DNA from 2 places in the Bacillus bruguierae genome. Region 2 is predicted to be linked to the other one. Evidence: a T-box and tRNA genes for the amino acid it is inferred to sense, from the RefSeq annotation. Region 2 holds a T-box; the other holds one or more tRNA genes.
What was found. The T-box of region 2 lies ahead of ileS (isoleucine--tRNA ligase). A T-box ahead of a tRNA ligase gene usually reads a tRNA of that ligase, here a tRNA-Ile.

Region 1: it has a tRNA-Ile gene. The T-box ahead of ileS (isoleucine--tRNA ligase) is inferred to sense a tRNA for this amino acid. The anticodon was not compared.

What each region holds. Positions count from the first base shown of each region.
Region 1 is NZ_JBAWSX010000001.1:558,711-574,890, forward strand. It holds gene WAZ07_RS02775 (Nif3-like dinuclear metal center hexameric protein) at 1-31, shown strand, start outside; gene WAZ07_RS02780 (4-hydroxy-3-methylbut-2-enyl diphosphate reductase) at 126-1,067, opposite strand; gene vrrA (VrrA/YqfQ family protein) at 1,158-1,835, opposite strand; gene WAZ07_RS02790 (DEAD/DEAH box helicase) at 2,461-3,771, shown strand; gene WAZ07_RS02795 (deoxyribonuclease IV) at 3,870-4,766, shown strand; gene WAZ07_RS02800 (DUF2624 domain-containing protein) at 4,836-5,090, opposite strand; gene WAZ07_RS02805 (YitT family protein) at 5,239-6,117, shown strand; gene WAZ07_RS02810 (metal ABC transporter ATP-binding protein) at 6,276-7,049, shown strand; gene WAZ07_RS02815 (metal ABC transporter permease) at 7,046-7,879, shown strand; gene WAZ07_RS02820 (Fur family transcriptional regulator) at 7,893-8,306, shown strand; gene ispG (flavodoxin-dependent (E)-4-hydroxy-3-methylbut-2-enyl-diphosphate synthase) at 8,361-9,452, opposite strand; gene WAZ07_RS02830 (hypothetical protein) at 9,799-10,143, opposite strand; gene WAZ07_RS02835 (DUF1189 domain-containing protein) at 10,209-10,976, opposite strand; tRNA gene WAZ07_RS02840 (tRNA-Ile) at 11,207-11,280, shown strand; gene sodA (superoxide dismutase [Mn]) at 11,504-12,115, shown strand; gene WAZ07_RS02850 (MFS transporter) at 12,305-13,582, shown strand; gene WAZ07_RS02855 (peptidoglycan D,D-transpeptidase FtsI family protein) at 13,691-15,817, shown strand.
Region 2 is NZ_JBAWSX010000011.1:5,638-21,817, forward strand. It holds gene pyrD (dihydroorotate oxidase B catalytic subunit) at 1-183, opposite strand, end outside; gene pyrK (dihydroorotate oxidase B electron transfer subunit) at 180-959, opposite strand; gene carB (carbamoyl-phosphate synthase large subunit) at 956-4,174, opposite strand; gene WAZ07_RS17200 (carbamoyl phosphate synthase small subunit) at 4,159-5,256, opposite strand; gene pyrC (dihydroorotase) at 5,253-6,539, opposite strand; gene WAZ07_RS17210 (aspartate carbamoyltransferase catalytic subunit) at 6,523-7,437, opposite strand; gene WAZ07_RS17215 (solute carrier family 23 protein) at 7,586-8,869, opposite strand; gene pyrR (bifunctional pyrimidine operon transcriptional regulator/uracil phosphoribosyltransferase) at 9,017-9,559, opposite strand; gene WAZ07_RS17225 (RluA family pseudouridine synthase) at 9,759-10,667, opposite strand; gene lspA (signal peptidase II) at 10,671-11,129, opposite strand; gene WAZ07_RS17235 (TraR/DksA C4-type zinc finger protein) at 11,251-11,583, opposite strand; gene ileS (isoleucine--tRNA ligase) at 11,713-14,478, opposite strand; T-box leader at 14,558-14,777, opposite strand; gene divIVA (septum site-determining protein DivIVA) at 14,829-15,335, opposite strand; gene WAZ07_RS17250 (YlmH family RNA-binding protein) at 15,428-16,180, opposite strand, start outside.

The sequences.
Region 1 (16,180 bases), on a different contig from region 2:
ATTACATACAGATCCATTTACATTTGTATAGAATGAAAAAATCCGTTATCTCCTGAGATAACGGATTTTTTTGTACTATCTTGCCATTTGCGGGCAGTAAGACCCCCACTGATGGAAGTTTCTCTTTATTTTGCTTTTACTTTTGGTAAGATTTTTTGTAGCGGTACGTTTCGCTTACGGTCCCATGTTGCAGGATTTGTTGGATCGTACTGTTCAAAAAATGCAATTACTTCTTTTGTAATAGGTGTTGGAGTAGAAGCGCCTGCTGTAATAGCGACTGTTTCTACTCCTTGTAACCATTCTAATTGGATTTCACTGACATCGGCAACACGGTATGCTTTGGTGCTAGCAATTTCTTCAGATACTTGTGCAAGGCGGTTAGAGTTATTACTTTTTGGATCGCCAACAACAATTGTTAAATCAGCAGCAGTTGCTTGTTTTGCAACAGCTTCTTGACGTACTTGCGTAGCAAGACAAATCTCTTTATGAAATTCTGCTGTTGGAAACTTTTCTTGAATTTTCTCCATAATATGTTGAACATCCCATTGGCTCATCGTCGTTTGGTTTGTAACTAGAATTTTTTCCGTTGGAATGGTAAGTGTTTCAAGATCTGCTTCTTTCTCGATAAGATGGACAATATCCGGGGCAATCCCGACTGCACCTTCAGGCTCAGGGTGTCCTTTTTTGCCGATATAAATAATATGGTAGCCTTCTTCTTTTTTTGTCTCAATTAAATCATGTGTTTTTGTAACATCAGGACATGTTGCATCAATTGTTGTTAAGCCTTTCTCTTTCGCGCGTTGTTTCACTTCGGGAGATACACCGTGAGCTGTAAAAATAACAGTCCCAGACTCAATTTTCTCTAAAATATCTAAACGGCTTGGGCCATCAAGCGTAATAATGCCGTCTTCTTCAAACGCATCTGTTACGTGTTTATTGTGGACAATCATGCCTAAGATATAAATTGGTCTTGGTAATGTTTTATCAAGCGCTGCATTGCGCGCAATGACCATCGCGTCTACAACACCGTAGCAATAGCCGCGAGGGGAAATTTTAACGATTTTCATGTAATTAATCCGCTCCTTTAAAAAAGGATTTGTTTTATAAAGCTAATCCTTTTCATTATAAAGGAGATGAAAGCAGATGACAAAGAAATGTTACACGTATAGCTTTGGTTTAGGAGTGGTAGACTGTACGTTTTCTACTGCTATCTCATCTTCAATTATGATTTTAGGAGCGAGTGGTTTTCTTGTAATAGGTATTTCTTTAGATGGAGTGGAAGGGGAGACTTCGACTACTTCTGTTTGTTTTTCGGCTACCTCTGTTTGTTTTTCCTCAGTGCTTTTTCCGGATGAAAGTATTTTCATGATGCTAGGAATATTGCGAACAATCGGACCGTATTGCTGCACGACAGGTCCAAAGGATTGTGCCATTTGAACAACTTTTTCAACGTTGTTTAGCATTCCGGTGGGATTTGAAATAAAGTTCGTGAAAAAACTGCCAATTCCACTAGATGCGCCTCCTGCTGTTCCTGCTGTTCCTACTGTTCCTCGTGTTTCACCTTCTGCCATCATTTGAGGTTGCGCCATTCGTTGCTGTTTTGGAGGGTACATATATGGATGGTTTTGCTGGTACGGTGTATTTGAGTATGTTTCTAATTGTCTATAAGGGGGCATCATATACATATCTGCAGCAGGATTGCGTTTTTGAAACAATTTTGCAAGAAATCCTTTTTTCTTAGGCATCATCGGCTGCATGCCTGGTGTTGGGTACATTGTATGAGAATATGGAGACTGCGTGTACATTTGTTGATAGGGAGGGGATTTCATATACATTAGGAAATCCTCCTTTCTTCAATTAGGTAATATACACTACAATATGCAATAGAGAGAAAGAAGGTTAGTTTTTCCGTTGAAATGCTAAACTATATAAATACAAATTAAAAATCGGCATAAAAACCTTCTTTCTTTTTAGGTGGGCGAGAGCATCTGGCCATGCATAGAAGCGGTCAGGGCCTTTTTTCTGCCACATGCAAAGTTTAAAACAAAAGAAGAAAGCGAGCGCAGGTCATATTGTATTCTGCACGGCAACGACTTATAAAGAAAAGCGGAAGCGGCTCGCTTAGAACAAGAGGGGGATGGAGCTTCTAACATAGAGGCGCTTTTTGCCTCGGCGGAAGACGCGAAGCCACCGACTGTTCTAGCCGCTGGAGCTGGATCATAAAGAAAAGCGGAAGCGGCTGTTTAGGCCCGTTGGCTAAGGTTCTTTCACACAGAAGGTGTTTTTTACCTTCTCGTGTGGAAGGTTCTTAGACATGAGGGCTTAGGAGGCAGAGCTAGACAAAGATGCCGAAAAATGAAAATGGATATATATAAAGATAGATTTTACTGATAGATTTCGATATAATGTTAACTTGACTGATTAATGAACGCAGTAGAAATAAGAAAGAAGGTGGAATGTATGACAGTGCAAACATTTACACAGTATGATTTTCAACCATTTTTAATAGATGCAATTCGTGAATTACGTTTTTCAGAACCAACAGAAATTCAACAAAAGATTTTTCCGGTTGTGAAAAAGGGAGTTAGTATTATTGGACAATCACAAACAGGATCTGGAAAAACGCATGCGTATTTACTTCCAACATTAAATCGGATTGATGCAAACAAAGAAGAAGTACAACTTGTAATTACAGCTCCAACTCGTGAGTTGGCGCAGCAAATTTATGAAGAAATTGTAAAGATAACAAAGTTTTGTGAGGAAGACAACATGATAACAGCGCGTTGTTTTATCGGTGGAACAGATAAACAACGTTCAATTGAAAAATTGAAGAAACAACCGCATGTTGTTGTGGGAACACCAGGGCGTATTAAGGATTTGGTGGAAGAGCAAGCGCTATTTGTACATACGGCTTCTGCAATTATTGTCGATGAAGCAGATTTAATGCTTGATATGGGCTTTATTCATGATGTAGATAAAATTGCAGCACGTATGCCTAAAAATTTACAAATGCTCGTTTTCTCAGCGACAATTCCACAAAAGTTAAAACCATTTATGAAGAAATATATGGAGAATCCAGAGCATATTCATATTAATCCGAAGCAAATAGCAGCGGTTAATCTGGAGCATCACCTTATTCCATCAAGACATCGTAATAAAATTGAACTTGTGAAAAATCTGTTACTACAATATCAGCCGTATTTAGCGATCGTCTTTACGAATACAAAGAAAATGGCGGATGAAGTAGCGAATGGTTTAACAGAACGTGGTTTAAAAGTTGGTCGTATTCACGGTGATTTATCACCACGTGATCGTAAGAAAATGATGAAACAAGTTCGTGATTTAGAATTTCAATACATTGTAGCGACAGATTTAGCTGCACGTGGCATTGATATCGAGGGAATTAGTCATGTTATTAACTACGAAATTCCATCTGATTTAGATTTCTTTATTCATCGTGTGGGCCGAACAGCTCGTGCAGGATATTCTGGTATTGCGGCAACAATTTATGACCAATCGGATGAAGAAGCATTAGATACGTTAGAAAAGCAACGTCATATTGAATTCAAACACGTGGACTTACGTGCAGGTGAGTTGATTGAATTAGGACCTCGTCGTCGCCGTCAAAGCCGTAAGAAGCCAAATGACGGATTAGATGCTATGGCGCAAAAAGTTGTGAAAAAACCGAAAAAAGTAAAGCCGAACTACAAGAAAAAGCTTGAATGGGAACGCGAAAAAATTAAGAAAAAATATAACAAAAAGAAAAGATAAGGATTTTCCTTATCTTTTTTTTGCGGGGAAGTTAACAGTGTCAGATTTCTGCAAATTATGCTATCATTATAGCTATTGCATTTATAAGAGGTGATTACATGTTGAAAATTGGATCTCACGTTTCGATGAGTGGAAAGAAAATGTTATTAGCAGCAAGTGAAGAAGCTGTATCATATGGTGCAACAACGTTTATGGTCTATACAGGGGCACCGCAAAATACGAGAAGAAAACCGATTGAAGAGTTAAATATAGAAGCTGGTCGTAAACATATGGAACTGAACGGGATTGAAGAAATCGTTGTTCATGCACCGTATATTATTAATATTGGTAACACAACGAAACCTGAAACATTCCAACTAGGTGTTGATTTTCTTCGCCTGGAAATTGAAAGAACATCAGCATTAGGCGTTGCCAAGCAAATTGTGCTCCATCCAGGAGCGCATGTTGGAGCAGGTGCGGATGCAGGCATTCAAAAAATTATTGAAGGTTTAAATGAAGTATTAACAGTTGACCAAACAGTGAACATTGCGCTAGAAACAATGGCTGGAAAAGGAACAGAGTGTGGACGCAGCTTTGAAGAGCTTGCGAGAATTATTGATGGTGTAACACATAATGAGAAATTATCTGTTTGTTTTGATACATGTCATACGCATGATGCTGGTTATGATATCGTTAATGATTTTGACGGTGTTTTAAACGAATTTGATAAAATTATAGGTATTGATCGTTTACAAGTATTACACATTAATGATAGCAAGAATGAGCGCGGTGCTAGAAAAGACCGTCATGAAAATATCGGTTTCGGTCATATCGGCTATGAAACATTGCGCCACATTGTACATCATCCACAATTACAGCATGTACCAAAAATTCTTGAAACACCATATGTAGGTGAAGATAAACAGGATAAAAAACCACCGTATAAATTTGAAATTGAAATGCTGAAAAACGGTGTGTTTGATGAAGAGATTCTTCAGAAAATTAAAGGTCAATAAAAAAGGGGAAAGCCCCTTTTTTATTTTACCCCGCTATTCGCGGGCAGTAAAACCCCATTGATGGAAGTTTCACTTTATTAATTTTTGGAATAGAGTGTTGATTTGTTGTGCGGTAGCAGGAGAAGTAACCTGTGCAATTTGTTTTAAAAGTTGTAATCTTTCTTGGACATCATAAATATTAATATGTTTTCCTTGAATTAAAGTGACAATTTTATCTGCTTGTTCGCTTGTTATAGACACCCCATATTCTTTACTGTATTTTAATAATTCCTTAGAAGTCATATTGTTTATTTTTTTATTTACAAATTGTTGAATGAGGTTCATGTTGCTACCCCCTTTGTTTTGTCCTCATATCCGAATATATGTGGAATATGCTTGTGTATATTCCAGAACAGGTCGTTTTCTTATCAGAAAAAGTAGAATATGTTACAATAAAAGGAGGAAATTATATAAAGATACTTGAGGAGGTAGTATGGAAAAAAAACAGCATAAAAAAGAAAGTATAATTCATCTTGTGTATCGTCTTGTTATGATTGTCATAGGTGCGGGCTGTGCAGCAGTTGCACTCGAACTATTTTTAATTCCAAACAAGATTATTGATGGTGGTATTATCGGTGTTTCCCTCATATTAGATTACCTTACACCAAATATTTGGTGGCTAAGCTTTTCCACTTTAGTTGTAATCCTCAACTTACCATTTATGTACTCAGGTTATAAGCAAATCGGAAAAACATTTATGCTATCTTCTGTTTTTGCAGTAATATGTTTAGCTTTGATTGAGTCCACATTACATTCTATTCAGCCTTTTACGACAGAGCCGATTTTAGCGACTGTCTTTGGAGGTTTAATTTTAGGTGTTGGTGTTGGGCTTGTAATTAGGCATGGTGGTTCATTAGATGGAGCGGAAATTTTAGGTATTTTGCTAACGAAGAAATTACCATTTTCTGTCGGTGAATTTGTTATGTTTATGAATATTTTCGTCTTTGCCTGGGCGGCAGTTGTATTTGGCGTAGAACAAGCAATGTATTCTGTCATGACATACTATATTGCATTTAAAACGATTGATACTGTTATCCAGGGATTAGATGAAACGAAAGCAGTGATTATTGTTTCGGACCATTATGAAGAGGTATCAAACGCAATTTTACATCGACTTGGCCGCGGAACAACGAAGTTAGTTGGGAAAGGTGGCTATACGGATAAAGAAAAAGAAGTCATCTATGCAGTTATTACTCGTTTAGAGGTAACGAAGCTAAAATCGATTGTTCATGAAGTAGATGAAAATGCTTTTATTACTATTATGAATACACAAGAAACAAAAGGTGCAAAATTTAAATCAGCAATTCACTAAAAGCGGAGAGATTTTCTCTGCTTTTTGTTATAATGGATAGGTTGTCTAAAATGGTATATATATTTTAGGGCAGATTGGTTTACAACTTGTAATGAACTATAATATAATTTAAATAGAGATAAATCGGAATCATTCTGAATTAAAATAGGTGAGATATGATGAAGTATATATTAGAAATCGAAAATTTAACCTTCCGTTATGAAGAGCGAAATGTGTTAGAGGATATTCAATTGCAAGTTCCTAAAGGAGCTTTTTTAGGGTTAGTAGGACCGAATGGATCAGGAAAATCTACATTATTGAAATGTATATTAGGGATTTTAAAACCGAAACAAGGAACGATTCGGTTGTTTGGTGTGGACAGTAAAAAATTTAAAGATTGGAATAAAGTTGGATATGTCTCCCAAAAGGCGAATAGTTTCAACTCTGGATTTCCTGCAACTGTATTTGAAGTTGTTTCGATGGGACTTGTTTCTAAAAAAGGTTTGTTTCGGTTCTTAACAAAGACGGATAAATCGAAAGTAGCAAAAGCGATTGCTGATGTTGGAATGAGTGAGTTTATGAATCGGAATATTGGTGAACTTTCTGGTGGACAGCAACAACGTGTTTTTATTGCGCGCGCACTTGTAAGTGATCCGGAATTATTAATTTTGGACGAGCCTACTGTCGGTATTGATGTGAAAAATGTTGAAAGCTTTTATGAAATGCTAGAGCATTTAAATAAGCATTTAGGGATTACACTTATTCTGGTCACTCATGATATGGGAGCTGTGACAGAGAAGGTTACACATGTTGCTTGCTTAAATCAACGTTTACATTTCCATGGAAATGTTGATGCGTTCCAAAAGTTAGAAGATGCCGAAATGTCATTATTATACGGTTATCATGTTCATCGTTTAGAGCATGATCACGAGCATCATGGGGGGATACGATGATACAGGATTTTTTGCAATATGATTTTTTACGAAATTCTTTATATGCTGGAGTTTTAATTGGACTTGTCGCCCCGATGCTTGGTGTCTTTGTTGTCATTCGTCGTTTATCGTTGATTGCTGATGCATTAAGTCACGTCACGTTATCAGGTATTGCAGCGAGTTTATTACTAGAAAAAACCGTATTTACGGGTGGTTTTTTAAATCCATTATATATGGGGATGATATTTTCTATTGGCGGCGCTCTGCTTATTGAAAAATTGAGAACGGTATATAAACATTATCAAGAACTAGCAATTCCTATTATTTTATCAGCTGGTATTGGGATTGGTGTAATTTTCATTTCTCTTGCCAATGGATTTAATACAGATTTATTTAGTTATTTGTTTGGTAGCGTGAGTGCAGTGACAAGTAGTGATTTAGTTATTATTGGATTCGTTGCTGTGATTGTGGTTGCTGTCATCATTTTATTATATAAAGAACTGTTTTTATTATCTTTTGATGAAGAATATGCTGTAGCAACAGGTTTGGGTGCGAAGTGGATTCACTTTATTTTTATTATTTTAGTTGCACTTGTGATTGCGGTTTCAATGCGTGTTGTTGGTATTCTTCTCGTTTCATCATTAATGACATTACCGGTTGCAGCAAGTATTCGAATTGCGAAAGGTTTTAAGCAAACGATCTTTTTCTCCGTTATATTTGGTGAAATTGCAGTAGTTGGAGGCATGTTAGCTTCTTATCAGCTCGACCTTGCTCCTGGTGGGACAATTGTTGTGTTATCAGTTCTTATTTTAATCGGTGCAATCTTATGGAAGAAGAAAAAAACTGCGTAAAGTAGGGATGACTATGAATCTTACAGAAGCTTTACACCTTATGAAGGAGAAGGGCTATAAACATACTGGAAAAAGAGAAGAGATGCTGCGTTTATTTGCTAATCATAATAAATATTTAACAGCAAGAGATGTTTTAGCCAATATGAAGGGTGATTATCCAGGGCTCAGTTTTGATACTATTTATCGTAACTTAACTCTGTTTGCAGAAATCGGTATTTTAGAACAGACAGAGTTAAATGGTGAAAAACATTTTCGCTTCAAATGTTCTACTACAGAGCATCATCACCATTTCATTTGTTTAGATTGCGGAGGGACGAAGGAAATCACATCTTGTCCAATGGAACGCATGAATAAAGACTTTAAAGGATATGAAGTAACGGGGCATAAATTTGAAATATATGGACGCTGTCCGAAATGTGTACAATAAAAAAGCTTGTCAGTTTCGAAACTGACAAGCTTTTTTTATCTAGAAGTTTTCAACTTATTTTTCTTGTTTTGCCGCATATTCTTCTGCAATTTTATCAATTTCTTTCTTTAATTCTTCCACCATTGTTTCTTCTGGTACTTTACGTACAATTTCACCTTTGCGGAAGAGAAGACCTTCTCCACGTGCTCCAGCAATCCCGATATCTGCTTCACGCGCTTCGCCAGGGCCGTTTACTGCGCAGCCGAGTACGGCAACTTTAATCGGTGCCTTAATTTTTGAAATATATTCTTCTACTTCATTTGCGATGCTAATTAAGTCAATTTCAATACGTCCGCAAGTTGGACAAGAAATCAATGTAGCAGCATTAGAAGCAAGTCCGAATGACTTTAATAGTTCGCGCGCTACTTTTACTTCTTCAACTGGGTCTGCACTTAATGAGATACGCAATGTGTTACCGATACCTTTACTTAAGATTGCACCAAGACCAGCTGCACTTTTTACAGTTCCGGCAAATAAAGTTCCGGACTCTGTAATACCAAGATGTAATGGATAATTGAAAGCACGAGATGCTTTTTCATACGCTTCAATTGCCAAATTCACATCAGAGGCTTTCATCGATACGATGATATCATGAAAATCTAGATCTTCTAAAATTTTAATGTGATGCAATGCACTTTCTACCATACCATCAGCGGTTGGGTATCCATATTTTTCTAGAATATGACGTTCTAATGAACCTGCGTTTACACCGATACGGATTGGAATGCCGCGTTCTTTTGCAGCATTTACAACTGCTTCAACTTTATGACGACGACCGATGTTTCCTGGATTAATACGAACTTTGTCAATGCCGCCTTCAATTGCTTTTAATGCTAGGCGATAGTCAAAGTGGATATCAGCAACAAGAGGGATATTAATTTGTTTTTTAATATCAGCAATTGCATTTGCAGCACGCTCATCGGGAACGGCTACACGAACAATTTGACAACCTGCCTCTTCTAAACGTTTAATTTCGGCAACTGTTGCTTCCACATCATGTGTTTTAGTTGTTGTCATACTTTGTATAATTAATTCATTATTACCGCCAATTGTTAAATTTCCAACTTTAACAGGACGTGTTTTTGTACGATGAGTTATTTCATTCACGAATAGATCGCTCTCCTTATAAAAGAAGTTTCTTATTTTGTAGACAAACACATTTATATTGTATGCAGTATTTGTCTAGTGAAGCCAAATGTCTATATAAATCCACTTTGATTTTTCAACATACAAGTCACTGCTATGCAGAAAAAACATGATCGCTACTTGCTTTCTCCCTTTGTTTTAACCATTGAAAGTGGCAGGGAAAGGCCCTGACCGCTTCTATGCATGGCCAGATGCTCTCAACCAACTAAAAAAGGAGCTTTTATGTTGTTTTTTTATTTGTATTTATATAGTTTCACTTTTTCTATTGTATCAGCGCCTTACTGCAGTTGACAAGAATTATGTGATGTTATTCCTGATAGAGGGGGAATTTGTATTTTTTCCCGACTTGTAATTTTGCTGGAGAGTCGTTTTGATTTAAGTCTTTGAAGTCCGTAACAACTTTTTCAATAGAAGGGACTTTTTTCTTATTAATTTCTTCTGTAATAGAGAGAACGGTCTCGCCTGTCTTTACTTCAATGACCTTATATTTTGCCAGTGATGTATTTCCTTTTTGTTTATTATTTGTAACTTTAGCCGAAGTTTCTTTTGTTTTGGAATATGTATGAAGCAACGGTAATGTGCCAATTGTCATATCATAGTACAAGACATAACCGAGAACAAGTAGTAACAAGATACCGCCAAGCCTTTTCATATTTTTCCACTCCTTTGTAGAAAAATATATGCTTGTCCAAAAAAAAAATGCCTTGAAGGCATTTTTTATAGTGAATTTTTTTCTTTTGGTTTTGGTACTTCTTTTATTGTTAAATAAAGAACGACAAGAACGATACCGATAAATGTAAATAACGAGAATATGACATGCACTTTTAACAAGTCCATAATCATAAAGAATATAGTTGGGATTGTATAACTATAAGCGGTTAATGTCCAAACTTGTTTGTAAGATAATTTACGTTCTCCGCTCATTGCAGAGCCGATAAATGCTAATAGCGTAACACCAAGAAATGTAATAAATAGCTGGAATAAGTAAATAAATATCCCGATAAAGAATATAACAACTGCATAGATGCTATCAATGTATGAAACGATTTTTTGGATATCTTTCTTTTCAAAAGTTGTATTACCTAAATCGCTATATGGAAAGGATTGCGGTTGTTGTCCTGCTATTGAAATCATTTTATCTTTTAAAATGAATATACCATCGCGATTTGGATAATTTTTTATGTCTGTTGCATTTGGATCAAATACAAAAATAAAGTCTAATTCATCTTTTATAATTGGTTTGCTAATGTCTGCGTGAAGCTCGCTATTTTCAATTTTAAAATCAGGCACATCTTTTTCGATAGAGCGATCAATTAGACTAATGCCTTCCTGAATAAAATCTCCAAATAAAATCGTTTTTGGAACAGTAGCAAGTAGACATAGTAACATTATGTAAAGAATCGTTTTTCCGATTTTTTGAAAACGAAAGAGTGCCATCTCTTTTGTTGTATATAAGCTTTTAAATAGTTGTGTAAATATGGACATGCATTCACTTCCTTCTTTAAATATATTGATTTACAGTCTCATTGTAACGTATTTTTTTTAGGAATCACAAGATATATCATGTCGCATGTGAAAATATAATTGACACATTTCTTTTTAATATGGTAAATTTATCTTACATTTTTACATATAATCATACGTTCCATCGTAGTTTAACTGGCTAGAGTATATGGTTTATAACTGCGATGTCGTAGCAGTTATTCATGTATTGCGGACCCTTAGCTCAGCTGGTTAGAGCAGACGGCTCATAACCGTCCGGTCGTAGGTTCGAGTCCTACAGGGTCCATATCCATTTCGCATATTGATACATAGCGGATAAGCTTCCTTATAGAAGGGAGCTTTTTTTACGAAATGTATGAGCATTTCGTTTGAAAAGAAATGGGAAATTTGCTACTTTAATGTTAGCGAGGCAATACGCTAAATTTGTTTTCACCCTTATGTAATTAGGGTAAAATGAATTTGTATGCCAAGTTATTATCGGCAATACATACAATGGGAGGAATATAACAATGGCGAAACATGAATTACCAAATTTACCTTATGCGTATGATGCGTTAGAACCTCATTTTGACAAAGAAACAATGAACATCCATCATACAAAACATCACAACACATACGTAACAAACTTAAATGCTGCATTAGAAGGACATGCGGAATTAGCAGAAAAAAGCATTGAAGAGTTAGTTGCAAACTTAAACGAAGTGCCAGAAGCAATTCGCACAGCAGTACGTAATAACGGTGGTGGACATGCAAACCACTCTTTATTCTGGACAATCCTTTCTCCAAATGGCGGCGGACAACCAGTAGGTGAACTTGCAGGCGCAATTGAAGCGAAATTCGGTAGCTTCGACGCATTTAAAGAAGAGTTTGCAAAAGCAGGCGCAACTCGCTTCGGTTCTGGCTGGGCATGGCTTGTTGTAAACAATGGTGAATTAGAAGTAACAAGTACACCAAACCAAGATACTCCATTAATGGAAGGCAAAACGCCAGTTTTAGGATTAGACGTTTGGGAGCATGCATACTACTTACACTACCAAAACCGTCGTCCTGACTACATCAATGCTTTCTGGAGCGTTGTAGATTGGAACGCAATTGAAAAACGTTACCAAGACGCAAAATAATGATAATTGTAAAAACTAGGAGATGCTTCTCCTAGTTTTTTTGTTTTCTCTTCTATAGAGAACCGATCAGTTCACCTGGCTATCAGTGAGAAAAGTGCTAACTAATGAAAGTTTCACTTTTCATTTTTCTTCTTTACATAATTGTAACCTTCTTTGGAAGACTAGAACATGAAGTAAAGGAGAGTTTATATGAAGTGGAAACATTTAGTTGGCGATGTTGAGGTGAATCGTGATTTAGTTTTATTACTCATAATTGGCGGATTATATACGTTGGCCATTTCGTTGTCCAATACGTTTGTTAATATTTATTTATGGAAACAAACGAAGGATTTTATGAATATTGGCTTCTATAATTTAGCAAGCGTTGTTTTACAGCCGCTCACTTTTCTTGTTGCCGGAAAACTTGCGAAACGAGTAGATCGTACGATTTTGCTCCGCATCGGTGTAACAACATTAGCTGTTTTTTTTATTGTTGTCTTACTGACAGGAACGAATGCTTCCCAGTATATTTTACTTATCGGTGGTTTACTTGGGATAGGATATGGGTTCTACTGGCTCGCATTTAATTTGTTAACATTTGAAATTACAGAGCCAGAAACACGTGATTTTTTTAACGGATTTCTCGGACTCCTTACCTCATTTTCAGGCATGATTGGTCCAATTGCATCCGGATTTATCATTTCACGTATGGAAAAGTGGAGTGGATATACAGTTGTTTTTTTCCTATCTTTAACCTTATTTACCATTGCGGTAGTTGTCAGTTTTTTTCTGACAAAACGTGAATGTGAAGGGCGTTACGAACTTGTTGAAGTAATGAAAGAAAGGGAAAATAATAAAAACTGGGGAAGAATTACACTCGCTCATTTCTTTCAAGGACTTAGAGAAGGTACGTTTATATTTGTTATTTCTGTATATGTGTATATGGCTTCTGGCAGCGAATTAGCGCTGGGGAAATATGGGCTTGTAAATTCCGCTGTTTCTTTTATTTGCTATTATGTAGTAGCACGTGTATTGAAAAAGGAATGGCGAAAAAAAGCCATTTTACTCGGTGGAATTATTTTATATGCAGTTGTATTTTTAGTTGTCTTTCATGTCACATATACGAAATTACTTATTTATGCAGCTTGTATTGCCGTAGCATATCCGATTCTTCTTGTTCCATATGGTTCAATGACATATGATATAATAGGAAGAGCCAAACAAGCAAAGGAGCGGCGAGTAGAGTATATTGTTGTTCGTGAACTATGGCTAAACGGAGGAAGAATCTGTTCGGTTTTAAGTTTTTTACTAGCTGTTTCATTATTTCCGGCAGAAAAGAGCTTGCCTATTTTATTATTAATATTAGGTGCTGGACATTTACTTATCTATTTTGCGATTCGAAATGTCAAATATGATGATGAAAAAGCATGCCATGCGGGGCTTGCAGCTGTACAAACGACGCAAAATACAACAGAAGGAGAAGGTTAACTTCTGTTGTATTTTATGTTAAAATAATAGAACGTATATAACAGTAGCGAGGACACCTGAAGAAGGTGTCCCTTTCCGCTTACATAGCTGTTGGTAGAGGGGGTTCGTATGAGTAAGAAAAAGAAAAAAAAGAAAACCCACGTTCCACTTCGGTTAAACGTGTTGTTTTTCTGTGTATTTTTACTGTTTTCATCAATAATTGTTCGATTGGGTATGGTACAGATTGTCCATGGTGAAGATTATAAAAATGAAGTAAACAGAAAGGAAAACTTAACGGTAAGCAACCCTGTTCCGCGCGGGAAGATTTTTGATAGGTATCACCGTGCGGTGGTGGATAATACACCACTTCGAACGATTACGTATACAAGAGTAAAGGGGTCAAAACCTGAAGAACGTTTAGAAACAGCAAAGCAACTCGCAAAGCTGCTTGATGTACCGACTGATAAATTAACAGAGCGAGATAAAAAAGATTTTTGGATTCTGTTAAATAAAGACCGGGCAAAAGCAAAAATTACGAAACAAGATGATGCTGATTTGAAAGCAAAAAAAATTGATGATAAACAACTGGCACAACGTCAGCTTGATCGCATTACAGAAGAAGAGTTGAATGAATTAACTGCTGACGACTTAGAAGTGTTGGCAATTAAGAGTAAGATGGAAGGCGGCTATGCGATGACGCCGCAAATTATTAAAAAAGATGTGACGCCTGAAGAATATGCTATAGTTAGTGAGAATTTAGCGAAGCTTCCAGGGGTAGACACTACAGTTGATTGGGACCGTCACTATGCTTATGGGGATATGTTCCGCACTGTACTTGGCGGCGTAACAACTTCTGATCAAGGATTACCGAAAGAGAATCAAGACTATTACTTAGTTCGTGATTATAACCGCAATGACCGCGTCGGAAAAAGTTACATTGAGCAGCAATACGAAGATGTATTGCATGGCACGAAAGCACAAGTGAAAAATATTACGGATCAAAAGGGAAATATTCTTGAAACTGTATATCTTTCTAAAGGAGAAAGTGGAAAGAATTTAACGTTAACCATTGATATGGAACTGCAAAAGAAAGTTGAGCAAATTATTGAAGAAGAAATGAAAGCAGCAAAAGCTTCAGGCGGAGCGGAGTATATGGACCGTGCGTTTGTTGTGATGATGAATCCAAAAAACGGAGAAATTTTATCAATGGCTGGTAAACAGTTTGGAGAAGAAAATGGACAAAGAGTTATCAACGACTATGCACTTGGTACGATGACGAGTGCATATGAAATGGGTTCAACTGTAAAAGGGGCAACTGTGTTGACTGGATATCAAAAAGAAGCCATTGCACCAGGGGAAGTAATTGTTGATGAACCGATGAAGTTTAAAAGTACAGATTGGAAAAAATCATGGAAAACAATGGGGGCGATTAATGATTTAACAGCCCTGCAACAATCTTCCAACGTATATATGTTTAAAACAGCGATGAAAATCGCAGGTGTAGATTATGTTCCAAACGGTACATTAAGTGTTAAACAAAAGGACTTTGATACAATGCGTTATTACTATAGTCAATTTGGGCTTGGAGTACCAACGGGAATAGATTTACCAAATGAAATGGCAGGAGTAAAAGGAAACGCAGTAGGACAACCTGGTAAGCTACTCGATTTAGCAATCGGGCAGTTTGATACGTATACACCGCTGCAATTGGCGCAATATGTATCAACGATTGCCAATGGTGGTTATCGGATGAAACCACAGATTGTAAAAGAAATTCGCAAACCGACTTCAAAACCTGAAGAGTTAGGAAAAGTAGTAGATTCGATGGAGCCGGTTGTCTTAAATCGAATAGATATGAAAGATGAGTACATTAACCGCGTTCAAGAGGGTTTTAAAATGGTAATGCAAACACCGAACGGAACTGGATATACGAATGGTTTTGCTGGTGCAACATATGATCCGGCAGGAAAAACAGGAACCGCACAGGCCGCTTATGCTGGTCCAAATGCAAAAGAGGTAAGAGCGCAGATAGGTGATAGATCCATATATAATTTAACACTTGTTGGTTACGCACCGGCGTCTGATCCAGAAGTTTCCTTTTCTGTTGTTGTTCCGTGGTTGTCTGGTGATCAAAACCCAGTAAGTAAAAAAATTGGACGCCGAATTATGGACGCATATTTTGATTTGAAAAAGCAAGAAGTAAACGGAAATACTGGACCAATAGAAGATACGAAGAAAACAAATGAAGAAGAATAAAAATGTGTAAGATTGGCACACTATCTGTGAAGATAGTGTGCTTTTTTTTATACATGTTGCATATAGTGATGACAGAAGTGTACAAGCCTAAGAAAAATTTATGTACACTGCTTACTTTCAAAAGGAGGGATGGAGAATATCTCATAAATGCGAGCATATATACCCATTTTGTTTTAACGTTTCGCATGGCAGGAGCAGGACCTAACCGCTTCTATGCATGGCCAGATGCTCTCGCCCATCTAAAAAACAAGGGTTTTTATCTCGGTTTTTTCATTTGTATATAGATATTTACAAAACTTTTACAAACTATTAAAACCGTATTAATAGTTCAACATTATTCTTATATATGTACTCCTGTTAGCA
Region 2 (16,180 bases):
AACACGCGGCGTTGGATTTCCAAAACGCGGTTGTTCTGTTGTCGCTTTAATCATGATTGATCCAAGTACGCTTAAATCGTAGAGCTTTGCAAATTCACGGCCAAATCCGAAACAACCAGATGCTGGGATGATTGGGTTTTTTAATGTTAAGCCTGGTAAGTCAACTTGCAATCTGTTGTTCATAGTACAACCTCCCCGATTGGAAATACTGGTCCGTCGCTGCACACCTTCTTATAGGAATAGCCAGTTGGATCTTCTTGCAGATGGCATACGCACGCAAAACATGCTCCAATGCCGCAGCCCATACGTTCTTCAAGTGAAATGTACGCTTTTTTCTCTTTATAGCGCCCTTCTAGTGCACGTAGCATTGCCAGCGGTCCACATGAGTAAAGAATGTCAAAGTCAATTCCATATGCATCAATTACATCTGTTACAAATCCTTTTGTACCATGTGTACCGTCTACTGTCGCAACGTACGTATCACCAAGTTCTGCAAATTTTTCTTCGTAGAAAACGACATCTTTTGACTGAAAACCTAAGATGTGGATGACACGAACGCCTTTTGCTGTAAGACGCTGTGATAATTCATATAGCGGTGGTACACCAATTCCGCCCCCTACTAAAAGAGCTGTTTGTCCCGACTTTGCTTCTTGCACCGGAAAACCGTTGCCTAATGGACCTAATACATCAACCATTTCACCTTGTTTCTTTTGTGACAACGTTTTTGTTCCTTGTCCTTCTGCACGGTATAGCATTGTAAATTCGTTTTTCTCTTGATCTACATTACAAATACTAATCGGGCGGCGCAGCAGAGGCGCATTGCCCTCTGCTACTTTAATGTGTACAAATTGCCCTGGCTCGTTCATGTGCTGTACTAAATCACCTTGAAGTACGAGTTCGTAAATATTTTTTGCGATTTCTTTTTGGTTAACGACGATCATATTTTGCTTTTGCATCATGCATGTACCACCTCGTGACGCTCAGCCCCCGTAAATTCTTTCATTGCGTGAGCTGAAAATGTCATAGATTCAAGTACGCGTAAAATTGCTCTTGTTGTATCTAATGATGTTAAGCATGCTACACCATTTTCTACAGACTCACGACGAATACGGAAGCCATCACGCGCTGGTTGTTTTCCTTTTGTTAATGTGTTAATAACAAATTGCGCTTTTCCTTGGCGAATAATATCAAGCAAGTTGTAGTCTTCAGAATCAATTTTGTTTACAACTTGAACTGGAACGCCTTGGTCTGTTAATGATTTCGCAGTTCCTGCTGTCGCTAATAAGTTATAGCCAATTTCATGGAATCGTTTTGCGATTTCCATTGCTTCTTCTTTATCTTTATCTGCTACTGTGATGATTACAGATCCGTGCGTTGGAATATTGATTCCAGCAGCAACAAGTCCTTTATATAATGCTTTTTCAAGCGTTAAGTCTTTACCCATTACTTCCCCTGTTGATTTCATTTCAGGCCCTAATGTTGTATCAACAGAACGTAGTTTCGCAAAAGAGAATACCGGTGCTTTTACATACACTTCTTTCTCTTCTGGGCGATATCCAGTTTCATATCCTTGTTCTACAAGATTTTGACCTAAAATAACTTTTGTTGCGATATTCGCCATCGGTACACCTGTAATTTTACTTAAGAATGGTACTGTACGGCTCGCACGTGGGTTTACTTCAATTACATACACTTCGTCTTTGAATACTACAAACTGGATATTCAGTAATCCAACAATGTTTAATCCTCTTCCAAGTGCAATTGTATTTTCGATAATTTGTTCTTTCAGTTTTGCAGATAAGCTTTGCGGTGGGTATACTCCAATTGAGTCACCAGAGTGAACTCCAGCGCGTTCAATATGTTCCATAATACCTGGAATGAATACATTTTCACCGTCTGAAATTGCATCTACTTCAATTTCTTTCCCAACCATGTAGCGGTCAATTAATACTGGATGATCCGCATGAACTTTAACCGCATTTTTCATGTAGTGCAGTAGTTCTTCTTGACGATATACGATTTCCATCGCACGCCCACCTAGTACGTAAGATGGTCTTACTAATACTGGGTAGCCAATTTCTTCAGCGATTGCTACCGCTTGTTCTACAGTTGTTGCTGTTTTTCCAACTGGCTGTGGAATACCTAAATCTGTTAAAGCTGCCTCAAATTTATCACGATCTTCTGCACGGTCTAAATCTTCTAGGGATGTACCTAAAATTTTCACGCCGCGCTCTTGTAATTTTGCCGCTAAGTTAATTGCTGTTTGACCACCAAATTGAACGATTACGCCTTCTGGTTGTTCTAAATCGATGATGTGCATTACATCTTCAATTGTAAGTGGTTCAAAATATAATTTATCTGAAATACTAAAGTCTGTTGAAACTGTTTCTGGGTTATTATTTATAATAATTGCTTCGTAACCAGCTTCTTTAATTGCCCATACAGAATGAACTGTTGCATAGTCAAACTCGACACCTTGACCGATGCGAATTGGACCAGAACCAAGAACGACTACACTTTTACGCTCTGTAACGATTGATTCGTTTTCATCGCCATATGTGCTGTAGTAGTAAGGCGTTGCAGATTCAAATTCCGCCGCACATGTATCTACCATTTTGAATACTGGTGTCATGCTGTTTTCTTTACGCATATCGTAAATTTCACGCTCTGTTTTATTCCAAGCAGCTGCGATATAATGATCACTGAATCCCATTGCTTTTGCTTCTTGTAATACTTCCATATCGCCTATATGGTTTTTAACGTTATGCTCCATGTTTACGATGTTTTCAACTTTTTGTAAGAAGAAGAAGTCCATTTCACACCATGCATTAATTTCTTCTTTCGTTACACCTTGACGAATCGCTTCTGCTACAACAAACAGACGCTCATCATCTGCTTTCATAATACGTTTTTTCATTGTGTCTTTATCAAGTTCTTTTAAGTGATCAAGCTCTAAATGATAAACACCAAGCTCTAAAGAACGAACCGCTTTTAATAGCGATTCTTCTAAATTACGACCGATTGACATGACTTCCCCAGTCGCTTTCATTTGTGTGCCAAGCGTTCTGTTTGCTGATTCAAACTTATCAAATGGCCAGCGTGGAATTTTAGAAACAACATAGTCTAATGCTGGTTCGAAACATGCATATGTTTTTTGTGTAACCGGGTTTACAATCTCATCAAGCGTTAAGCCGACTGCAATTTTCGCTGCCAATTTTGCAATTGGATATCCTGTTGCTTTTGATGCTAATGCAGATGAACGACTTACACGTGGATTTACTTCGATTACATAGTATTGGAAACTATGCGGATCAAGCGCAAGCTGAACGTTACATCCACCTTCAATTCCAAGTGCACGAATAATTCTTAATGAAGTATTACGTAACATTTGATATTCGCGGTCACTTAATGTTTGGCTCGGCGCTATAACGATCGAATCCCCTGTATGCACACCAACTGGGTCAATGTTTTCCATATTACATACTACAATGGCATTATCGTTTGCATCACGCATTACTTCATATTCAATCTCTTTAAAACCAGCGATACTTTTTTCTAATAGACATTGTGTTACTGGGCTATGTTTTAGACCGCTTGTTACAGTTTCAATTAACTCTTCTTCATTATGACAAATACCACCGCCAGTTCCGCCTAGCGTAAATGCAGGGCGAACAATTACTGGATAGCCAATTTCTTTTACAAATTCATATGCTTCATCAAGCGTATGAATAATTTCACTTGGTGGTACTGGTTCGTTTAAGTCTTGCATTAATGTACGGAATAAATCGCGATCTTCCGCTTGCTCAATTGCTGATAATTTCGTTCCTAAAATTTCAACTCCGCACTCTTCAAGTACACCTGATTTTGCAAGTTCAACAGCCATGTTTAGTCCTGTTTGTCCGCCAAGTGTTGGCAAAATTGCATCTGGGCGCTCTTTACGAATAATGCGGCTTACAAATTCTAATGTTAATGGTTCAATGTATACTTTATCTGCTGTTGCAGTATCAGTCATAATTGTTGCTGGGTTAGAGTTTACAAGAATTACTTTGTAACCTTCTTCTTTAAGAGATTGACAAGCTTGCGTTCCAGAGTAGTCAAACTCAGCTGCTTGCCCGATTACAATAGGTCCTGATCCGATTACTAAAATTGTGTTAATGTCTAGGCGTTTTGGCATAACTCTTCCCCTTCTTTCTTAAAGTTTTCAATCATTGTTAAGAAATCTTCAAATAAATTGTTTGCATCTTCTGGTCCTGCTGATGCTTCTGGATGATATTGCACTGTAAATGCTGGGAACTTCGTATGACGAAGACCTTCTACTGTTCCATCATTTAAAGCTACATGTGTAATTTCAAGATCTGTACTTTTAACTGATTCTTCTTCTACTGCGTAACCATGGTTTTGAGAAGTAATGGCTACTTTTCCAGTTGCAAGATGCTTTACTGGATGATTTAAACCACGGTGACCGAATTTTAACTTGCTTGTATTTGCACCAGATGCTAGAGCGAACAATTGATGTCCAAGACAAATCCCGAATAATGGTACTTTTCCGATAATGTCTTTTAGCATTTCAATTGCTTCTGGTACATCTTTAGGATCCCCAGGTCCATTACTTAACATAATTCCATCTGGGCTAAGGCGTAAAATCTCTTCAGCCGTTGTATTGTATGGTACAACAATTACATCACAGTCACGTTTATTTAGTTCTCGTAAAATACCATGCTTCATACCGAAGTCTACAAGTACAACGCGATGGCCACGGCCTGGACTTGGATATGGATCTTTTGTTGATACTCTTTTCACATGATCTGTAAAGACTGTCTCTTTTAATTGACTAACGATGTACTCTACATCCGCATCCATGTTGCAAAGACGTCCGCGTAATGTTCCATATTGACGAATTTTTCGTGTTAATTTTCTTGTATCAATTCCTGCTAATCCTGGAATGTTTCTTTCTTTTAAATAATCATCTAACGAAATTTCATTACGGAAGTTAGATGGGTGATCACAAATTTCGTTTACTATTAAACCATTTACAGATGGATGAATTGATTCGAAATCATCACGGTTAATGCCGTAGTTTCCAATTAATGGGTACGTAAATGTTACAATTTGACCGCAGTATGATGGATCAGATAGTGTTTCTTGATATCCAGTCATTCCAGTTGTAAATACAACTTCACCTGACTTTTCGATTTCTCCTCCGAAACCTTTTCCAATTAATAGTGTTCCATCTTCTAAGATAAGCTGTCTTTTCATACTAATGCACTCTCCTTTTGCCATGCGATCTTACCGCCAACTAATGTCATCATCGGCCATCCTTGACATTTCCAGCCCGTAAATGGCGTATTTTTTCCTTTTGATAAGAATGTTGCTGGATCAATCTCTTCTTCTTGTTCTAAATCGATAATTGTAATATCAGCCGCTCTTCCTTCTTTCAGTCGGCCTGCTTCTAAACCAAATGTGTCAGCTGGTTTTTCTGTTAAGAATTGAATTAACTGTTCTAATGTGATAATTTCTTTTTTCACAAGGTTTGTATATAGTAGTGGGAATGCTGTTTCAAAACCAGTAATTCCAAATGGAGCTCTTTCAATACCTTGTGCTTTTTCTTCCGCTGCATGCGGTGCATGATCTGTTGCGATTATATCGATTGTTCCATCTAATAATCCTTCAATTAATGCTTCTTGATCCTCTTTTCCACGAAGTGGTGGATTCATTTTAAAGTTTGGATCAGCTGATGGGATATCATCTTCACATAATACTAAGTGATGCGGTGTTACTTCTGCTGTTACTTTAATTCCAGCACGTTTTGCATCACGAATCACTCGTACAGATCCTTTTGTACTTACGTGACATACGTGATAGTGGCAATCCGCCGCTTCCGCAAGTAATATGTCCCGGGCAATATGTACAGATTCACATACTGATGGGATACCGTTTAATCCGTGTTTCTCAGAAAACTTCCCTTCGTGTACACAACCTTTATTAATTAACGTATTTTCTTCACAGTGTGCAACAACTGCCATATTTAATTTTGCTGCACGCTTCATTGCTGCCAGCATCATACTTGCATCTTGTACTCCTACTCCATCATCAGTAAACGCGAATGCACCAAGTTCTTTTAATGTTTCAAAGTCAGTCATTTCAGAACCTGCTTGGCGTACTGTAATAGCGCCATATGGCAGTACATTTACATGTGCTTTTTCTTGAATTCGTTTTTGCAAATCTTCCATATGTTCTTTACTATCTGGTACAGGGCGCGTATTCGGCATTGCACAAATTGTTGTAAATCCACCTTTTGCTGCTGCAAGGGTTCCTGTTTCAATCGTTTCTTTATGTTCACCACCTGGTTCGCGAAGGTGTACGTGTACATCAATTAACCCAGGTGCAATTAATTTTCCGGTTACATCAATTACTTCTACATTTTCAGCAGTGATGCTTTCTGCTACTTTCGCAATTTTACCATCTTGTACGAGAAGGTCTGTTGTGACGATATTTCCCTCTTCATTTACATAGCGACCATTTTTAAACAAATAATTCATGTTTCATTCCTCCTAATACATTTGGTAGTGCGCGTTTTAATACAGCCATTCTTACATAAACACCGTTTTCCATCTGTTTAAAGATGCGTGAACGCTCACACTCGACAAGCTCACTCGCAATTTCTACATCACGGTTCACAGGTGCTGGGTGCATAATAATGCTACCTGGCTTCATGCGTTTCTCACGTTCGATCGTTAAACCGTGCTCTTCATGATACTCTTTCATAATGTCTGTTTCATAATGATTATGACGCTCATGCTGCACGCGTAGTAGCATCATTACATCTACTTCTGGAACTAGTTCGTCTAATGCTTTGTACGTTCCAAATGTGTTCGTTTCGTCTTTCCATTCTTCTGGACTTGCAAAATAAACGGTTGCTCCTAATTTCGTTAACGCCTCTGCATTTGAACGTGCTACTCGGCTATGACTGATATCTCCAACAATTGCCACTTTCAGTCCTTCAAATGTTCCAAATTCTTGTTTTATCGTTAGTAGATCAAGCAAACATTGCGTTGGATGATTTCCACATCCATCACCTGCATTTAAGATTGGAATATTTACTTGTTCTCTAAGCTCGTCGAAATAACGATCTTGTTCGTGGCGGATGACAACAGCTCTTGTTCCTATCGATTCTAGTGTTTTTACCGTATCGTACAATGTTTCTCCTTTTTGTACGCTAGAAGATTCTGCTGAAAAGTTGAGAACATCAAGTCCTAAACGCTTCTCTGCTACTTCAAAGCTAAAACGTGTTCTCGTGCTATTCTCAAAGAATAAGTTTGCAACAAATGTTTGCTCTGTCGCTTTTATACCCTTTCCGTTTGCGAAATCTTCTGCATCTTTTAGGATTTCTGAAATCTCCTGCTCCGATAACTCACTCATCGTTAACAAATGGTTCATTGTCATCCCTCATCTTTCTGATTTTTATAATAATACCTTTGAATTTATATAAAATTTTCTGCATAAAAATACCCTAGCCGTGTGAGACTAGGGTGTAACAAACTACACACCCTTTTCCGTCTCACAGGACTGAATTAAAAGGCTGTCTTTATGAAGCAATTTGCTTTGATTGTTTTTTCGTTTTTATTTCAGGTAAAACTAGATTTAACAGTACTCCCACCATTGCCGCAAGAGCCATACCTTCCATCTGAAAAGACTGACCAATATGAAGCACTGCACCGCCGATGCCAATGACTAGTATAACAGATGCAATCATTAGATTACGTTTATCTCCAAAATCTATTTTCTCATCTACTAACATACGTAAACCGCTTGATGCAATAACACCGAAGAGCAAGATTGATACACCGCCCATTACCGGCGTTGGAATCGAATGGATAAGTGCTGAGATTTTCCCAATAAATCCGAAGATAATTGCAAATATTGCTGATCCGACAAACAAGTACACGCTGTATGCTCTAGTGATCGCAAGTACCCCAATATTTTCACCATACGTTGTATTTGGTGGTCCTCCAATTGTGGACGCGATAAATGTCGCAATGCCGTCCCCCATAATAGAGCGATGCAAACCTGGTTTTTCAATCAAGTCTCTATTTACAACATTTCCAAGTACAATTTGATGTCCGATATGTTCTGAAATTGTTACGACTGCAACTGGTACCATTACTAGTACGATTTTCCACGAGAACTCCGGTGTATATGTGACAAATGGTACTACGAAGTCCGGTACTTCGAACCACTTTGCTTCTACCACTGGTTTCAAATCGACTAAGCCCTGGAAGTAAGCAAAGATATAACCACCTATAATTCCAATTAAAACTGGTATGATGCTAAGGAAGCCTCTTCCAAAAATCGAGCAGATGATTGTAATTGCTAATGTTACGAGTGCAACGGAAAAGTGTGTAAAGCTATATTTTCCATCTGCATTATTCATTGCCATATTTACCGCTGTATGTGCAAGCCCAAGTCCAATTACCATAACAACTGGACCAACTACAATTGGAGGTAAGAGATTCATAATCCAGTTTGATCCAGACTTTTTAATTCCAAGTGCGATTAACATGTAGACAAGACCGGCTAGCATTCCGCCGAGCATAGCTGCTCCTGGGCCACCTGCTGCTTTTGCTGTAATAATCGGTGCAATGAATGCAAACGATGATCCGAGGTAAGCAGGCACTTGTCCTTTCGTCACAAGCAAGAATGCTAGCGTTCCTAATCCACTTGAAATTAAAGCAACTGCTGGACTTAATCCTGTTAAGAATGGAACAAGCACCGTTGCCCCAAACATTGCGAATAAATGTTGTATACTTAACAATAACCATTTCCCTGGTTTCGGTACTTCATGAATGTCTAACACTGGCTTTTGTTCCATTGTTATCTCCTCCTCCAATGTTGGAAACTTACAATAAAAAAACTCTTTGCGCCTATGCACAAAGAGTCCTATACTTACGTATGTCAAATTAGACATATGAAAGTCAAGACCCTTTGGCAGCCTCACAGGACTACATTTAAAAGGGCTTTATTTTTCGTATATGCTTACTCGATCTTGTTTATCTGTTTCTTGAAGGTCTACTTCAATACGTTCTTCGCTTGATGTTGGAATATTTTTTCCTACATAATCAGCGCGAATTGGCAGTTCACGGTGACCTCTATCTACAAGAACAGCTAGCTGAATTTGTGATGGTCTACCGATGTCCATTAATGCATCCATAGCAGCTCGCACTGTTCTTCCCGTATATAATACGTCATCAACAAGAATAACTTTTTTATTCGTGATGTCAACAGGAATGTCTGAACCTTTTACAAGCGGTTCTTTATTTTTAGATTGCAAAGTCAAATCATCACGATATAATGTAATGTCTAATTCACCGACAGCTATTTCTTTTCCTTCAATTTGCCCAATTCGTTCTGCTAAGCGCTGTGCAATGAAAATACCGCGTGTTTTAATCCCAACTAGAACACAATTTTCAACACCCTTATTGCGTTCCACAATCTCATGACTAATGCGTGTTAAAGCGCGGCGAATCATTTGATCATCTAGTACCACTGCTTTTTCATTCATGTTCTTCACCTCCAGGCTTTTTTCTTGCGTGAGAGGAATGGTATAAAAAAACCCTCTCGTCGTGTGCGAGAGGGTTTTCTGAAAAAGGGTACAAATACCCTACTTATTTCAAACCGTTACCTTCTCAACCTCACGGGGTTGTGTTAAAGGACTTATTCAACTGCTGTTATTATGTCAGTTTTTATAACGATTGTCAATATTATTTTCGTAAATCATTTAGAAGATCTGTAAAGAGTTGTGGAACTGGTGCTTCAAATTCTAAATATTCACCTGTGCGCGGGTGAATGAAACCTAAAATACCTGCATGCAGTGCTTGACCATTTATATCAAATGTTTTCTTTGGGCCATATTTTGGGTCACCTGCAAGTGGATATCCAATATATTTCATATGTACACGAATTTGATGCGTGCGGCCTGTTTCTAATTGACACTCCACATGAGTGAAATTATTAAAACGTTCTAGTACACGGAAATGAGTCACAGCATGTTTTCCCTTTTCATCAACGGTCATACTTTGACGATCTTGTTTATCACGACCAATTGGAGCATCAATTGTTCCTTTGTCATGCGGGATAACACCGTGAACAATCGCTTGATAACGTCTCGTTACCGTTTTCTCTACAAGCTGATTGACAAGTGCCTCATGTGCCATATCGTTTTTTGCCACCATCAATAACCCAGATGTATCTTTATCAATGCGATGCACAATCCCTGGGCGCATTACGCCATTAATACCTGATAAATCTTTACAGTGATACATTAAGCCGTTCACTAACGTACCGCTCGTATGCCCTGGTGCTGGGTGTACAACCATGCCACGTGGCTTGTTTACAACAAGCACATCACTATCTTCATAGTAGATCTCTAAATTCATATCTTCTGGAAGAATATCTAATGACTCCGGTTCTGGAATGGTAACTGTAATTTCATCATTTGTTTTTACTTTATAATTCCCTTTAACGTCTTTACCATTTACCGTTACAACACCATCTTTAATCCATTGCTGTACTTGTGAACGAGACCATTCATTGTTCACCCCAGCAACAAATTTGTCAATCCGTTCATTCTTTTGCTCTTCTATAACTGTTACTTGTACTACTTCGCTCATTATTTACTCCTTTGTGTTCTTTCCTTCTAATAATGTTTGAATAATAATTAATGCAACCCCAACACATAGCGCCGAGTCTGCAATGTTAAATACCGGGAAGTTGTATGAAAAAATATACGTATGAATAAAATCAACAACTTCTTTTCGTACTACACGATCAATAAAATTACCAATGGCTCCGCCTAAAATAAGCCCAAGTGAAATGCCGAGAAGCTTGTCTGTCTTTGCGTATTTTTTCATATAAAACAGAATAAAAATAACAAAGATAACGGTGATAACATAGAAAAACCACATTTTATTTTCTAAAATGCCCCATGCAGCTCCGCGATTGCGGTGAGACGTTATATACAGCACATTATCAATAATTGGAATGCTCTCACCTAATTCCATTTCCTTTACGATAATCCATTTTGATACTTGATCAATGGCAATCACGAATAATGCTATTAAATAATATATCATTTTCATTTCCCCCACAATGACAGTGTACCTCAAAATTTTAGCATAGCTGCTATGTTTTCACAATGAAGCATCGCATGGGAGCATAAAATAAATTGAATTAGGTAATATAATATTGTTGTCTTTAAATTGTTTTTACTTTTTCATAGAAACATTCATGAACTGTACGTGCTGTTGGCATGCTTTTTAATTGCCTAAGTGTCATTCTTTGTCCGGTTTCCTCACAAATTCCATACATGCCTATTTCTATTTTCCAAAGTGCTCGCTCTACATCTTTTAAATCTTCTCTTATATCATGCAATAATAATTTATTTTTCACATCTGTTTTGGCCATAGCTAGCAATTCCTGTCCAAATTCTACCTCATACGCATACAACTCTTCTTTTGCTAATCGCTGCTGTAATTCCCGCTGCATTAATTGTAATTCTTCTTGGATTTCCATGTATGTGTCAGTCACAAGCGCGTCCCTCCCGGCTGGAATGTATCGTTAGTTTATCCGAAAAGAAAACGATTACTGCACACACATTTTTCCTTCGAAGGAAGAAAAAATCGACTGCCTTGTTTACAGTCGATTTCTCTCATCTCATTATTTTACATAATGTTCTGTTACAACTTCTCCGCAACGCTTACATAATGTTGGATGGTCCGCATTACTTCCTACTGTTTCAGAGACAACCCAGCATCGTTCACACGTTTCACCAGTTGCTTGCGTTACAACAACAGCTGTATGTTCATATTTCGGCGCATCAGCTGGCGCTTCTTCCATTGTTCCACCAAGATGGTACTCAGAAACGATAAATAATTGTTTCACATCTTCTGTAATAGATTGTAATAATTCTTTCATTTCTGCTGTTGGATAAAGTGTGATACTTGCATTTAATGACTTACCAATCACTTTTGCATTACGTGCATCCTCTAACGCTTTTAATACATCATCGCGAAGTGTCATAAATGCATCCCATTTTACTTTTAATTCTTCAGCATCTTCTACTTCTACAGCTTCTGGCATATCAGTTAATTGGACGCTCTCTTCTACAGCGCCAGGGATATATGGCCATACTTCATCTGCTGTATGCGGTAAAATTGGCGTTACGAGTTTTGTTAATGCAACAAGTACATCATATAATACCGTTTGAATTGCACGGCGATCGTGATTATTTTCTGCTTCGATATATAAAATATCTTTTGCAAAATCTAAATAGAATGAACTTAAATCAATTGTACAGAAGTTATGAATCGCATGATATACAGCAGCGAATTCATACGTCTCATAAGCATCTTTTACTTTTATAATTAAGTCATTTAATTTCACTAACATGTAGCGGTCAACTTCACGAAGTTCTGCAGCAGATACCGCATCTTTACTTGGTTCAAAATCAGCTAGGTTTCCTAATAAGAAACGGAATGTATTACGAATTTTACGATATACTTCTGCTACTTGTTTTAAGATATCATCAGAAATACGTACATCAGATTGATAATCAACTGAGGATACCCATAAACGTAAAATATCGCCGCCTAATTGGTCCATAATCTTCTTCGGTACAACAATGTTTCCAATAGACTTACTCATTTTACGCCCTTCACCATCTAGTACAAAGCCGTGACTTAAAACGCCTTTATATGGTGCTTTACCTGTTACCGCAACTGCTGTTGATAATGAAGAGTTAAACCAACCACGATATTGGTCAGATCCTTCTAAATATAAATCAGCCGGACGTTGCAAATCATCACGCTCTTCTAATACAGCTTGATGAGAAGAACCAGAATCAAACCATACATCCATAATGTCTGTTTCTTTTCGGAATTCGCCATTTGGGCTAGATGGATGTGTAAACCCTTCTGGTAATAAGTCTTTCGCTTCACGTTCAAACCATATGTTTGAACCATGTTCACGGAATAGCGCTGCTACATGGTTAATTGTTTCGTCTGTAATAATCGGATCACCATTTTCTGCATAGAATACAGGAATCGGCACACCCCATGCACGTTGACGAGAAATACACCAGTCACCGCGGTCACGAACCATGTTGTGAAGACGTGTTTCACCCCAAGCTGGCACCCATTTTGTTTCCTCTACTGCTTGTAATAATTCTGTGCGGAACGCTTCAATAGATGCAAACCACTGTGCTGTTGCACGGAAAATAATTGGTTGTTTCGTTCTCCAATCATGTGGATAAGAATGCGTAATAAATGTTAATTTTAATAACGCACCAACCTCTTCTAATTTTTCTGTAATTGGTTTATTTGCTTTATCGTAGAATAATCCTTCAAATCCAGGTGCTTCGCTTGTTAATACACCTTTATCATCAACTGGGCAAAGAACCTCTAAACCGTATTGCTTTCCAACAAGGAAGTCATCTTCCCCGTGTCCAGGTGCTGTATGTACACAGCCTGTACCAGCATCTGTTGTAACATGCTCACCAAGCATAACAAGAGAATCACGATCATAGAATGGATGTTTCGCCGTTGTATACTCAAGTTCGCTACCTTTTACTGTTTTCACAACTTCAGTATTTTCCCACTCTAATGTTTTGGCAACTGTTTCAAATAACTCAGAAGCAATGATATACTTCGCATCTGCTACTTTTACAATGCTGTATTCAAGTTCTGGATGAACAGAAATACCTAAGTTAGCTGGCAACGTCCAAGGTGTCGTCGTCCAAATAATGAATTTTTCGTCGCCTTCTAAAACATTCTTTCCATCTTTTACAGGGAATGCTACATAAATAGATGCAGATTTTTTATCTTTATATTCAATTTCTGCTTCTGCTAATGCAGATTCACTCGTTGGAGACCAGTACACCGGTTTTTGTCCTTTATAGATATAACCCTTTTTCGCCATTTCACCAAATACTTTAATTTGCTGTGCTTCATATGCTGGCTTTAATGTAATGTATGGATTATCCCAATCACCGCGTACACCTAAACGTTTAAATTGCTCGCGCTGACGGCTTACTTGTTCATATGCGTATTCTTCACAAAGTTTACGGAATTCAGCAACTGTCATTTCTTTACGTTTAACACCTTTATTTGTTAAAGCTTGCTCAATTGGTAATCCATGTGTATCCCAACCTGGTACATATGGCGCGCAGTATCCCGTCATCGATTTGTAACGGACAATAAAATCTTTTAATACTTTATTTAACGCATGTCCCATATGAATGTCGCCGTTCGCATATGGCGGTCCATCATGTAGTACAAATAGCGGACGTCCTTTTGTACGTTCTTGTACTTTTTCATAAATGTTCATTTCAGCCCATTTTTCTTGCATTACAGGCTCACGCTTCGGTAAATTTCCACGCATTGGAAATTCTGTTTTTGGCATTAATAATGTATCCTTGTACTCCATACTTAATTCCTCCTTGAATATATAACAGAAAGACATTTTTCTAAATAAATGGAATAAAAAAGAGACCTTCTCATCCCAAAAAAGGGACGAGAAGGTCTCCCGCGGTACCACCCTAGTAGACTGCTATATGTAGCAATCCTCTTTATATTCTTAACGCGAATACACGCCTCTGCTTACTTTGTTGTTCAGCGAGGAACTCCAGGGTGATATTCCCATTCTCTCCTTATCCTGAGCTTCCACCGTCCTCAGTTCGCTATATAAGGTATGAAAAAAGTACTTATCCCTATCTTCGTTTTTCTAAAAAATTATGTTGTATAGAATTATATGTAATAATGAGAAAAACGTCAAGCTTACACTGTCTCTTCTTTCTTAAGAAGCTCATCTACTTCTTCTTCTAACTCAATTAGCTTGTCCCAATCATCATTGTTTAACATCTCAAGCTGCGCTTCTAATAGCATGCGGAAACGTGTACGGAACACCTTTGCTTGCTTTTTCAATTCTTCAATATCAAATGCAACTTTTCTTGATTTTACTAACGCTTCGTTAACAATACGGTCCGCATTTTTTTCTGCTTCACGCACAATTAACTTTGCTTCTTTTTGTGCATTACGCTTTACTTCTTCTGCCGCTTCTTGTGCTACAACGATAGATTTATTTAATGTATCTTCAATATTGGAGAAATGTTCTAATTTCCCTTCTAGTTGTGCAACCTTTTCTTCTAATGCTTTTTTCTCACGAATTACTAATTCATAATCTTTAATGACTTGATCAAGAAATTCATTTACTTGATCCTCATCATAGCCACGAAAGCCGCGACTAAATTCTTTATTATGAATATCTAACGGTGTTAACGGCACAAACGCCACCTCCAAGTAGGTTATCTAAATTTTCCTTTTTAATTATATCTTTTCTTCGACAAAATGGGAGATTTTCCTTCTAAAAAAAGAAATCATTTTAAAATACCATACAAAATTCTCCATTTATCGCGCTTTGTTTTTCCCTCAACAGTGAGTAATTTACTTCTACCATGACCTCTTATAGAAAATACATCTCCCGGAAAACATTCATAAGCAGATTGCTCAACTACTTTCCAGTTCACTTTCACAAGACCATTTTTAATGAACGGCTGTATCTTTTGCCGAGATAGATGGAACATTTCTGCTAGTAGTACATCTAATCGAAGCGACGAGACAGTCCCTGACTTTTCATCCCACTGATCTTGTATATGTAATGCATGATCAATTGACACAGGTGATAAAGATACTTTTGTTTTTCCAATCGATTGTAAATTCATTTCTATATACGATACAACTTCTTTTGCAACTACAATTTGGGCACGATCGTTCTGGGGCCAAATATCTCCGCATTTCTCTCGCTTTAAACCAAGAGACATAAATGCTCCTAATATTTGACGATGCTCCAGCGTATAAAATTTAGAAGGATAGTCAATTTCTAATATTTCTATTTGAAACTCTTCTGCATTCGGCATAAGATAATTGGGATAAATTAACGCTCGTTTTCTTTCTGCACTCGGAGCAGCCCCGTATAACTGAAAGGCAGCATCTCCTTGATGTCCAACAATCATAGAAACAATCTGTTGTTCTCGCGGGTCAAGAAAATCAGTAAGTTTCACTTGATGGTATTCTTCTGCTGCATGCTTCCATTCTAATACTTTATCAACGAAAACTGTTTCTTCAGGTCT